Regions from separate parts of the Massilia sp. LXY-5 genome, predicted to be linked through region 1. Evidence: predicted binding sites of a transcription regulator. Region 1 holds the regulator's gene; the other holds the start of a gene.
What was found. The regulator FliA, encoded in region 1, starts transcription of late flagellar genes. The targets are predictions, from matches to a motif close to CTAAAGTTTNNNNNNNNNNNGCCGNTA.
Positions count from the first base shown of each region.

Region 2: the regulator FliA is predicted to act here: its motif matches at 4,735-4,761, upstream of ACI48I_RS00415 (LPP20 family lipoprotein).

Region 1 is NZ_JBNNEH010000002.1:42,226-48,570, forward strand. It holds gene flhA (flagellar biosynthesis protein FlhA) at 1-1,378, shown strand, start outside; gene flhF (flagellar biosynthesis GTPase FlhF) at 1,590-3,056, shown strand; gene ACI48I_RS03645 (MinD/ParA family ATP-binding protein) at 3,049-3,876, shown strand; gene ACI48I_RS03650 (RNA polymerase sigma factor FliA) at 3,892-4,620, shown strand; gene ACI48I_RS03655 (flagellar motor protein) at 4,602-5,345, shown strand; gene motD (flagellar motor protein MotD) at 5,347-6,078, shown strand; gene ACI48I_RS03665 (hypothetical protein) at 6,224-6,345, shown strand, end outside.
Region 2 is NZ_JBNNEH010000001.1:97,158-103,502, forward strand. It holds gene ACI48I_RS00400 (putative DNA modification/repair radical SAM protein) at 229-1,461, shown strand; gene ACI48I_RS00405 (UdgX family uracil-DNA binding protein) at 1,458-2,963, shown strand; gene ACI48I_RS00410 (flagella assembly protein FlgT middle domain-containing protein) at 2,970-4,154, opposite strand; gene ACI48I_RS00415 (LPP20 family lipoprotein) at 4,144-4,683, opposite strand; gene ACI48I_RS00420 (VOC family protein) at 4,851-5,213, opposite strand; gene ACI48I_RS00425 (hypothetical protein) at 5,289-5,603, shown strand; gene ACI48I_RS00430 (TraB/GumN family protein) at 5,712-6,345, shown strand, end outside.

The DNA of each region.
Region 1 (6,345 bases):
GGCCATCGGTGACGGCCTGGTGGCGCAGATTCCATCGCTCATCATCTCGATTGCGGCCGGTATGGTCGTCTCACGCGTGGCCAACGAGCAGGACATCGGCGGCCAGATGATGGGCCAGCTGTTCGCGAAACCCGAAGTGCTGTACATCACCGGCGGCATCATTGCCGGCATGGGCCTGATCCCCGGCATGCCGAACCTGGTCTTCCTGCTGCTGGGCGGCGTGCTCGGCGGCAGCGGCTATCTGCTGGCCAAGCGTGCCCGGATGGCGCCGGAGCGCCAGGCGCAAGCCGATGCCAGTGAAGCGGCTTCGAGCGCGGAACGCGCGGCCTCGGCCGAGACGGAAGAGGCAACCTGGCAGGACATCATGCCGGTCGACACCCTCGGCCTGGAAGTCGGCTACCGCCTGATTCCGCTGGTCGACAAGACGCAGGGCGGAGAATTGCTCAAGCGTATCAAGGGCATCCGCAAGAAATTCGCCCAGGAGGTCGGCTTCCTGGCCCCGCCCGTGCACATCCGCGACAACCTGGAACTGAAACCGTCCGCCTACCGCATCACCCTGAAGGGCGTGGAAGTGGGCAGCGGCGAAGCGATCAACGGCCAGTTCCTGGCGATCAACCCGGGCATGGCCAGCGGCACGCTGCCGGGCCAGGCGACCACCGATCCGGCCTTCGGGCTGCCGGCGGTGTGGATCGATGCGAGCATGCGCGACGAGGCGCAGAACCTGGGCTATACGGTGGTCGACGCCGGTACCGTGGTGGCGACCCATTTGAACCACCTGATCACGACGCACGCCTCGGAACTGCTGGGCCGCATGGAAGTCCAGGCACTGCTCGATCACCTGGGCAAGGAAACGCCGAAGCTGGTCGAAGATCTGGTGCCGAAAGTGGTGTCGCTGGCGACGCTGCAGAAGGTGCTGCAGAACCTGCTGATCGAAGGCGTGCACATCCGCGACATGCGTACCATTATCGAGACCGTGTCGGAGCATGCCGGCGTGCAGGATCCGGGCGACCTGACCGCGCTGGTGCGCATTGCCCTCGGACGGGCGATCGTCCAGCAGCTGTTCCCTGGTACCAACGAGCTGTCGGTGATGACCCTCGACAACCGCCTCGAGCGCCTGCTGATGCAGGCCCTGGGCGCGGGCGGCGACGGCACCGGCATCGAGCCGGGCCTGGCCGACACCATCGCCCAGCAGGCGCACAATGCGGCGCAGCAGCAGGAGGCGATGGGGCATACGCCGGTGCTGCTGGTGCCGGGTCCGCTGCGCGTGCTGTTGTCGCGTTTCCTGCGGCGCGCGCTGCCGCAGCTGAAAGTCTTGTCGCATTCGGAGATTCCGGAGACCAAGACGATTCGCGTGACCAGTTTGGTGGGCGCGGGCTGATCGCACCTTGAATCCGCGTGGGCTCTGCGAGCCCACGCCTTACGCACGCATCCGCGTGCCCAAACCGGCAATTTCTCCCTCTAAATCGAATTAACCCACTTTCCCCATCCTTTTCCCCCGATGCTTGCTCCACGGCATCGTCAATAATCTATCCCATAGACCGGCTGTGTGCGTGCCGGTACCAATCGAATAGAGCAGTGCGGAGAATAAGATGAATGTGAAGAAATTTACAGCGGCAACATCCCGGGAAGCCTTGCGCAAGGTGCGCGATGCGCTGGGACCGGACGCCGTCATCCTCTCGAACCGTGCCGTCGACGGCGTCGTCGAAATCCTCGCGCTGGACAACGACGATGTCGCCTCGCTCGCCGCCCCGGCGCACGGCACCGACATGGCCCAGCCGCAGCCGCGCCTGGACCTGAACGCCTTCGAGCCGGAGGCGCCTGCCTTCGTCAACCGCCGCGGCGCCGCACCCGCCGCCGCCACGCCGGAACAGATCTACGCCAGCCGCCGCGCGCCCCAGCCCGAGCCGGAATTCGCCGCCGCCTTCGCCGGCCGCCGCCCGCCGCACTCCGAAGACCACGAAGCCGACTACAAAGCCGAACACAGCTACGCCAACCGCCGCGCCCCGCAGCCCGAGCCTGCCTTCGACATGGCGGCCATGACCTCGATGATGTCGGCCGCGATCGCCCAGGCCAAGGAATCCGCCGCGCAGGAGATGAGCGGCATGATGAGCGAACTGCGCGCCATGCGCGGCATGATGGAAACGCAGCTGGCCGAACTGTCCTGGGGCGGCACGCAGCAGCGCGAGCCGCAGAAGGCGGTCGTACTGCGCGAGATGCTGGCCGCCGGCTTCTCGGCCTCGCTGTCGCGCTACCTGATCGACAAGATGCCTGCGAATAAGGATGCGGTCGAAGCGATGCGCTGGATCAAGACCGTGCTGGCCCGTAACCTGACGACGATGGCCGACGAAGACACGCTGCTCGACAAGGGCGGCGTGTTCGCCCTGGTCGGCCCGACCGGCGTCGGCAAGACCACCACCACCGCCAAGCTGGCCGCGCGTTGCGTGATGCGCCACGGCCCGGAAAAGCTGGCCCTGATTACCACCGACGCCTACCGTATCGGCGGCCACGAGCAGCTGCGCATCTACGGCAAGATCCTGGGCGTGATGGTGCACTCGGTGAAGGACGAAGCCGACCTGCGTATCGCCTTGAAAGAGCTCAAGAACAAGCACACCGTGCTGATCGATACCATCGGCATGTCGCAGCGCGACCAGATGGTCACCGAACAGGTCGCCATGCTGACCGGCGCCGGCGCCGACGTGAAACGCCTGCTGTGCCTGAACGCCACCTCGACCAACGAAACCCTGGCCGAAGTCGTGCGCGCCTACCAGGGCAGCGGCCTGCACGGCTGCATCATGACCAAGCTCGACGAAGCCGCCTCGATCGGCAACGTGCTCGACGTCGTGATCCGTCAAAAATTGAACCTGCACTACATCTCGAACGGCCAGCGCGTGCCGGAAGACCTGCACCTGGCCGACCGCGCGATGCTGGTCGACCGCGCCTTCCGCAGCCGCCGCGACGCGGCCAACCAGTTTGAAGATGCCGACCTGCCGCTGATGATGGCCCACACCGGCAAGGTGCACCAGGACGAGAGCCTGCGCGAGGTGCGCCTTGGCTAGTTTCGATTTCGACCAGGCCGAAGGCCTGCGCCGGATGCTGGCCGGCGCCCGGCCACGCGTCGTGACCTTTCTTTCCGCGACCCCGAGCGACGACAAGGGCGCGATGCTGGTCAACCTCGGTGCCTCGCTGGCCCAGGCCGGCAATGAAGTCCTGATCGTCGACGCCTGCCAGCGCGAGTATGGCGTGGCGCGCCGCCTCGAGATGGAACGCCACGTCAGCCTGCTGCAGGTGGCACGCCAGGAATGCGCGCTGAACCAGGTGGTGCAGACCGCTTCGCAAGGTTTCAACGTGGCGCTGCTGGCGCGCGACGGCCAGACCCCGGCAAGCGGCAGCGACGAGGCCCGCCGCCTGGCGAAAGCGTTCGACGTATTGGTGAAGAAGCAGGGCGGCATCGTTATCGTCGATGGCGAACTGAACCGCGATGGCGGCTTTGCCGTGCCGCGCCTGGCCGAGTCCGAAATCGTGGTGCAGGTGTCGACCAGCGCCACCTCGATCACGAATGCGTATGGCCTGATCAAACGCCTGGCCCAGGAATTCGGTCGCCGTCCCTTCGGCATCCTGGTCACCGGCGCAAGCGAGGCCGAGGCGAAAGTGGTTTACGATAATATGTCGGCAGCAGCAACTCGTTACCTTGCAGTAAGTTTGAGTTCGATGGGCTCGGTGCCGGCCGACGAATACCTGCACCGCGCCGCACGTCTCGGACGTTCGGTGGTCGATGCCTTCCCGCTGGCCGGGGCCTCGGTGGCCTTCCGCGAGCTGGCAGGGCGCTTTGCCTTGCCGCGCATGCGCCAGGGCGGTGGCGCGCATTTTGGTTCCTAAGAAAAAAGCACAAGCATGTATACCGTCAAAGGGAAAGCGGACAAGAACCATTTGCTCACCGAGCACGCCCCGCTCGTCAAGCGCCTGGCGCACCAGATGAAGGCAAAATTGCCGCCCTCGGTCGAGGTGGACGACCTGATCCAGGCAGGCATGATGGGCCTGCTGGATGCCATCAACCGCTACGAAGACAACCACGGCGCCCAGTTCGAGACCTATGCCGTGCTGCGCATCCGCGGCGCCATGGTCGACGAATTGCGCAGCAACGACTGGATGCCGCGCAGCACGCGTTCGACCATGAAGAAGGTCGAGACGGCCATGACCTCGCTGCAGCAAAAGCTCGGCCGTCCGCCGACCGAGACCGAAGTGGCGAAATCGCTCGACGTCTCGCTCTCGGACTACCAGGAAATGCTGTTCGAAGGCGGCGGCCACCAGCTGGTCTACTACGAGGATTTTCACGATGAAGACGGCAACGACAGCTTCCTCGACCGCTATGCGGTGGACGAGGACGATCCGCTGCGCGCCCTGCTCGACACCGACTTCCGCTCGGCCGTGATCGAGGCCATCGACAGCCTGCCGCCGCGCGAGAAGATCCTGATGGGCCTGTATTACGAAGAAGAGCTGAACCTGAAGGAAATTGGCGCCGTGCTCGGCGTGTCCGAGTCGCGCGTCTCGCAACTGCATACGCAAGCCGTCGCCCGCCTGCGCGCTTCGCTCAAGGAAAAGCTGTGGACTTCGCCAGCCTGATCGGCCTGGCGCTGGCGCTGGCCGGTCTGGTCATCGGGCATACGCTCGACGGCGGGCGTTTCGCCTCCCTGATCCAGCCGGCCGCGTTCGCGATCGTGGTGGTCGGCACCTTCGGCGCCGTGCTGCTGCAATCCGAAGCGCGCGCCTTCCGCCGCGGCATGCACATGCTGCGTTGGGTCTTCTTCCCGCCCAAAAGCCGGCGCCAGCCGCTCGCGCGCGAGATCGCGCTGTGGAGCCATACGGTGCGCCGCGAGGGCCTGCTCTCGCTCGAGCAGTACATGGCCACCAAGGATTTGTTCGTGCAGAAAGGCCTGCGCCTGGTGGTCGACGGTATCACGCCCGAGAAGATCCGCGGGCTGCTGGAAACGGAAGTCACCGCCATCGAATTCGCCGAACGCCAGGCCGCCCGCATCTGGGAATCCGCCGCCGGCTACGCGCCGACGATCGGCATCCTGGGCGCCGTCCTCGGCCTGATCCACGTAATGGAAAACCTGTCCGATCCCTCGCGCCTCGGTTCCGGCATCGCGGTCGCCTTTGTCTCGACCGTCTACGGCGTCGGGCTGGCGAATCTCTTTTTCCTGCCGGTCGGTAACAAACTGAAAGCCATCGTCTCGGACCGGGTCGCGCAATACGAAATCCTGACCGAAGTCTTCCACGACCTGGCGAGCGGCAACCACACGCGCGTGGTCGAGGAACGCGTGGCCAGCCTGCTGGCGAAGCGCTGACATGGCGCGCAAGCGTTACGACGACGAGGAAACCGAAGCGAGCCACGACCGCTGGCTGATTTCCTACGCCGATTTCATTACGCTGCTGTTCGCCTTTTTCGTCGTCATGTACGCCATTTCCGTGGTCAACACCGGCAAGTACAAGGCGCTGTCGGATGCGCTGGGCGATGCCTTCGGCGGCCGTCCCGAAGTGCCGCAGGCCGGCTCCACCATCGAACAGCTTCCCCTGACCAACCTGATCGCGCGCAAGCGGCTTGATGCGGCGCGGCGCGAACGCGAGCGCCTGAACACGCTGGCGCGCGAGCTGAACGCCTCGCTGGCGCCGCTGGTAAAAAACGGGCAGGTGCGCGTGACCCAGACCGGGCGCGGCGTGACGGTCGAGATCAATGCGAAGGTCCTGTTCGAGGAAGGGCAGGCGGCACTCGGCAACGAGGCGCGTGCGACGCTGGGGACCGTGGCCTCCCTGCTGAAAAACGATCCGCATGCGATCCAGGTCGAGGGGCATACCGACAAGCTGCCGATTGCGAACTCCGCGTTTCCGTCGAACTGGGAACTGTCGAGCGTGCGCGCAAGCAGCGTGGTGCGCCTGTTTATCGATAGTGGGGTTGCGGCCGAGCGCCTGACTGCGGTCGGGCACGCTGCCAATCAGCCCGTGGCGCCGGACACGGACGAAGCGGGCAGGGTGAGGAACCGAAGGGTGGCGGTGACCATCCTGGCAGGCTCTTCAATGTAGGGGTGGGCATTTATGCCCACGCGGTGATACGTACCGGCTCCGTTATCGTGCACGACGATCTCGCCGCCAGGTATCACCGCGTGGGCATGAATGCCCACCCTACGGTATCCCGTACAATGGATGACACAACCATATGGAGCTGACCATGCAGCGCAGACTGATTCTGCTGGCCGCCCTGGGCGCCGCCAGCCTCCTGCCCGTGTTTGCGGGCGCTGCCGGAGAACCGACCGTGAGCGTAAAACACAGCATCGATGTCGCCACCCCGCC
Region 2 (6,345 bases), on a different contig from region 1:
CACCACGAACACTGCAGAGCGCCAGCATATGCCTGATGTGATCCGTTTCGGTTGCTCAACCGTGCGTAACGCGTGGACTCGGGAGTCCACCCTACGGTGCGCTGCCGTTCCGGGTTCAGTCGATGCCGGGATTGATTGACCCGCCTTTGTCCCGTCCCTGCACCCTCCCGCGCGTCGTCCATACCCGGACTGGTTTATACTGTACACCCATACAGTTTCTCCACTCCGATGAAACTTTCCGACAAGCTCGAAATCCTGGCGGACGCCGCCAAATACGACGCTTCCTGTGCCAGCAGCGGGGCGCCGAAGCGTGCTTCCGACGGCAATGACGGCGGCATCGGCGCAACTACCGGCATGGGCATCTGCCACAGCTACACGCCGGACGGCCGCTGCGTATCGCTATTAAAAATCCTGCTTACCAATTTCTGCGTCTACGACTGCCAGTACTGCGTCAACCGCCGCACTTCGAATGTCCCGCGCGCACGTTTTTCGGTCGCCGAAGTCGTCAAGCTGACCCACGATTTCTACCTGCGCAATTACATCGACGGCCTGTTCCTGAGTTCCGGCATCATCCAGTCGAGCGATTACACGATGGAGCAGCTGGTCGCCGTCGCGCGCACCCTGCGCGAAGTCCATCACTTCAAGGGCTACATCCACCTGAAAACGATTCCGGACGCCGATCCGCTGCTGATCGCCGAGGCCGGCCGTTATGCCGACCGGCTGTCGGTGAACATCGAGCTGCCGACCCACGACAGCGTGACCCGCCTGGCGCCGGAAAAGAACGTCCACACCATCAAACTGGCGATGGGTTCGATCCGGCGCAAGCTCGATGAAAAGGCGGAAGAGCCGAAGGCGCCGAGTTTCGCGCCGGCCGGGCAAAGTACCCAGATGATCGTCGGCGCCGACGCCAGCGACGACCAGACCATCCTGAATACGGCCGAAACCCTGTACGGCAGCTATAAACTCAAGCGCGTGTACTACTCGGCCTTCAGCCCGATCCCGCAAAGCCCGGACAGCGTGCCCCTCGCCCCGCCGCCGCTCTTGCGCGAGCACCGCCTGTACCAGGCCGATTTCCTGCTGCGCGGCTACGGTTTTACGGCGGGCGAGCTGATGCCGGCCGCCGGCAACCTGGCGCTCGACGTTGACCCGAAGCTGGCCTGGGCGCTGGCGAATCGCGAGCACTTCCCGATGGACCTGAATCGCGCGGACGCCGAGATGATTGCGCGCGTGCCCGGCATCGGCCTGCGCAACGCCAAACGCATCGTCGACCTGCGCCGCCTGCGCCGGGTGCGCTGGGAAGATTTATCGCGACTGCGCTGCAGCATGAAGAAGATCGCGCCTTTCGTCGTCACCGCCGACTACAAGCCGGCGCAAGGTCTTGCCAGTTCCGACCTGCTGCGGCGCCACCTCGGTGCGCCGCAGGAGCAGATGAACCTCTGGCCCGAGCTGAAGGCGGCATGAACGCGGCGGCCGCGGTTGCGATGGTTGCCGCCGGCCAGCCGCTGGTGGTTTCCAGCTTTCTCGAGTGGCGCGCCGTCGCGCGCGAACTGCTGGTACATGACGTGGCGCCGGAACTGGTCACCTGGAACCAGGTCGGCGTGCTCGATGCCGACCTGTTCTCGGGTGCGCCGGACTCCGCCCCTTCTGTCGATAATGTTCCTGCCGGGTTGACCCCTTTGAAACCGGCACCGCCGCATTTACTTCGCATCCCGCGCGCGCTGATGGACATGCTGCAGTCCGCCGCCTGCTGCCGCGTGCCCGACCGCTGGGCCTTCCTGTACCGGGTGATCTGGCGCTGGCAGCACGGCGAGCACGACGTGCAGTCGCCGGCCGACGCCGACGGCGCCCGTCTGCATGCGATGGTCAAGGCGGTGCGCCGCGAGGAGCACGACATGCACGCCTATATCCGATTCCGCGAGCGGCCCATCGACGCCGGTTCGCCGCAATTTGCAGCCTGGTTCGAGCCGCGCCACGACGTGCTGCCCCAGGTCGCCGAACATTTTAAACACCGCATGGGCGGCGTCACCTGGATGATCGGCACGCCCGAGGCCAGCGTCATGTGGGACGGCGCGAGCCTGCACCACACCGGCCCCCTGATGTCGAGCGCGGCCGACCTCGACGATGCCGGCGAGGCCCTGTGGCTGACCTATTACCGCAGCATCTTCAATCCCGCGCGCGTGAATGCCCAGCTGATGCAAAGCCATATTCCGTCGCGCTTCTGGAAGAATCTGCCGGAAGGGGCGATTGTCCCGTCCATGGTCAGCAACGCCGAACTCGGCGCGCGCAGCACCGGCCAGGCCCAGGCGGTGGGCCGGAAAAGCGGCGCCACGATTCCGATCGCCCCCGCCGACGCCCAGCCCGAACGCCAGCAACCGTCGAAACTCGACGAATGCCGGCGCTGCGACCTGTGGCAGTACGCGACCCAGGCGGTAGGCGGAGAAGGACCGAAGAAGGCGCAGATCATGCTGGTCGGCGAGCAGCCGGGCGACCAGGAGGATCTGGCCGGCAAAGCCTTTATTGGGCCCGCCGGCAAGCTGCTCGACCGCGTGTTCGAGGCCGCCGGCCTGGAGCGGCGCGAGATCTATCTGACCAATGCGGTCAAACATTTCAAATGGGAGCCGCGCGGCAAGCGGCGCCTGCACAAGACGCCGGCCCAGCGCGAGGTCGAGGCCTGCCACTACTGGCTGGACAAGGAGCTGGCGTCGGTGAAGCCGAAGGTGATCGTGGCGCTCGGCGCGACGGCGCTGAAATCGGTCATCGGGAATGGCAATGCGAAGCTGGGCGAATCGCTCGGCAAGGCGATCCGCCACGAGGACCGCTGGGTCGTCACCGTCTACCACCCCTCGTACATCCTGCGCGTGCCGGACGAGGAGGCGAAGCACCAGGCGTTCAAGGTGATGGTCGATGGCCTGAAGCTGGCGCAGTCGCTGCTGGAACGGCCGCCGGAAGAACCGCCGGCGTAATGCGCCTTACCGTCCCGGCATCACCGCCACGTCGAAGCGCACCATGTCCCCGGCGCTGACCTGGCGCGCGGCGCCTGGCGGCGTCATGGTCCCGATCGCAAACCCGGGCTGCACCTGCACGATCGACACCGTCCCCACCGGCGCCTCCACGGTGCCGAGCGGCGCCAATGGATCGGCGCCGTACACTTGCTGGCGCGGGTCGAGCCGGTAGACGACGAGCTGGTCGCCCGGCGTCACCGAGGAGGTGCTGCCGGCGTCGATGACGATCCGTTCGCCCTGCACCTGCACCACCTTGGCCATGAAGGGTAATGCCGCGATATCGGCCGTGATGCCGGCGATCCCCTCGTCGAGCGCGCGCAGGATGGCGCCGCCGAAAGGCGTGGCGGCGAAGCTGGCGCTGCCGAAGGGTTTATCGCGGCCGACGCGTCTTTCTCCGACCGTTTCCACCAGCGCCGTGCGGCGTGCCAGCAGGACGCCGGTCAGCCCATCGTGGACGAAAAATTCGATTTCGATGCGGCGCGCGTCCTTGTTGATCAGGCCATAGAATGCCGGCTTGTCGAAATTGCTGGCGTCGACGATCTCGCCCGAGACCACGAACTGGCTCTCGTACATGCCGGCGATGCGGCGCACGGCCGCCGTGTCCGTGCTCGGGCCCTTGCTGCCCGGCGAGATGACATACGGACTTTCCTTGCCGAGGAACTTGCCGCCGGCCGTCATGCGGCGCAGCAGCTCCTGCGGCAGGCGGATCGCGATGTCGTCGACGTCGTCGAGCTGGGGCGAGCGGCGCACGTGGAAGGGCGTGACGACGATCTTCTTTTTATAGGCGAGATTCACGCTGCCGCGCGGACGGGCGTCTTCTTCTTTGACGGCGATGCGCACGTGCAGCACCTGGCCGGTCTGCCATTCGCGCAGCACCGTGTAGCGGTCGAAGTCAAAGGCTGGCTGGACGCGGCTGCTCTCAACCGTCTTGCCGCGGGTAGCGGTGCCGGCGGCGACATCGACGCGGGCGCCGCTGCGCAGGCCGAGCTGTTCGAGCGCATCGCGGATCGCGGCCTGGCGCGCGCCGGCGAGGTTGCCGCCGGCGATCGCGGCGACGCCTTCGGCCTCGGCCGGCGCGGCGCACACGGGAAGAGGCAAGCTGAGCAGCAGCGCCAGCAGGGCGCCGCCGAACTGCCCCAGCTTACTGGGCATGGTAGAACGAAGCGCCATAGGCAGCGCCGGGACCGGCGTTGCCCACCATGCTGCGCGCGTTCTTTGCCACTGCCTGGGCGGCACGCGGGGGCGTCTGGGAGGGGGCCGCATTGGTATCGAAATCCATCTCCACGGTCGTCTCGTAGCTGCCGTCTTCGCGCTGGGCGACGTTCGTCACGCGCGCGCCACGGATGAAGGCGTCAATATACACCTTGAAACTGTCGTCCTTGAGCGCCAGCGAGCCAACCGTGCTGCCGCCTTCGACGCGCAGGCCATACACCTGTTCGGCCATCGCGCGGTAGGCATCGAGGCGCGCGGCGCGCATGGCGAGCAGCTTGCGCTGGGCCGGCGAGACGCGGTCGCACTCGCCATTGCAGGCGGCGGTGTTGACGGCGCCGTAACCGGTGGCGTTCAGGGTGACGATGAGCGGCTGCGGCGCGGGCGCCTGGCGGGTGAAGGGCGTGTGCACGGTGCCGCAGGCGGACAGCAGCGATGCGGCGGCAAAGGCGAGGACAGCGACGAGTTTCATGACGGATCCGGTGTTGGTGGGCGCGCGCTCAAAGCGCGCTATCAGTCTGGATAACGGACGCCGGCGCCGGATCTTGATGGACGTACGGAAATATTTATGTCAAAAACCCGGCAATCCGCAAGCGAATTGGCGGGTTATCAAGCGCGCTGCTTGATTCGGCAAGCCGATCAGGACGAGGACAAGACGAACTGGTTGCCGTCCGGATCCTTCATGATGGCGTAGGTACCCCAGGGCTGCTTCTGCGGTTCCGACACGAACTCGACGCCGCGGCTCAAGAGCTGGCGATAGGTCGCCTCGACGTCGTCGCAGGCGAGCGAACCGTTGAACTGGCTACCGATGCGGTCTTCCTGGCCCGGCGGCGTGAACAGGACAAAGCGCGTATCCGAAGCGCCGACGCGCAGCTCGATCCAGCGCTGGGGGCCGAAGGGCTGGTCGGTGATGACGCGAAAGCCCAGCTTCTCGGTGTAGAAGGCGAGCGCCGCGTCCTGGTCGCGGGTCGGGATGCTGACGAATTTGATGTGGGTGATCATGCACGCTCCTGGTTGTTTGCCCGGCATTCTCGCACGGGGCGCCAGGCAGCTATAATCATCGTGACTATACTCTTCATGATGCCAGTGACCACCTTCGATCCCTATGTACTCGACGTGCTGATGCCGGACCTCGTCGGCCACGAAAAAGCGCCTTCGGCTTTCCTGATCTACGTGTATTTGTGGCACCGGATCGAGGCGGCCGGCGGGCGCGCCGTACAGCTCAGCTATGCGACGATCGCGCTCGAGGCTGGCCTGTCGCGCATCACGGCGCAACGCGCGATCGCCTTATTGCTGCGTCGGCAATTGATCAGCGCAACGAGCGCCTCGCGCACGGCGGTGCCGAGCTATCTGGTCCTGCGGCCATGGGCGGCGCGCAAGCGTCCCCAGTGAGAATCCGTGATATTCAATATACATATGGCTCTTGTAACATCTTGTTTCTTGCTTATATCGCTTTGTGGCAACACAATACCCTTCAGCTAACAACCCGAAGGATGCACCATGCTGAAACTGAAACGCCTCGTCTCCGCGCTGACCCTGTGCTTCCTGAGCTTGCCTGTCCTGGCACAGACCGAAGCCGAGCCCGCATCGCAGCCCGCCGCGCCGGCGGCTCCGGCCGCAGCGGCCGCACCGGCGCCGGGCGACGCGGAAGCTGCACCGCAAACCATCCTCGTTTCCGGCAGCCGCCCGGGGCCCGGCCTGTGGAAGGTCTCGAAGGGAGATCACGTGATGTGGGTCTTCGGCACGTATTCTCCGCTGCCCATCAAGATGGAATGGCGCTCGCGCGAAGTCGAGAAGGTGATCGCGCAATCCCAGGAATACCTGAAGCCGCCCGGCTCGGGCGTCAGCGTCGGCTGGGGCGCCGTGACGGCCCTGCCGTTCCTGATCGGAGTCAAGAAAAATCCGGACGGCGCCGAACTGAAGGATGTATTGCCGCCCGAGGTGTATGCGCGCTGGCGGACGCTGAAACAGGTGTATTTCGGCGACGACAACGGCATCGAGCGCGAACGTCCCGCGTTCGTCGCCGGCCAGCTGTCCGACCGTGCACTCAAGCAGGCCGGCCTCACGAATGCCGGCGAGGTCACCAGGACCATCGAAAAGATCGTCGACAAGCACCAGCTGAAGATTACCGACC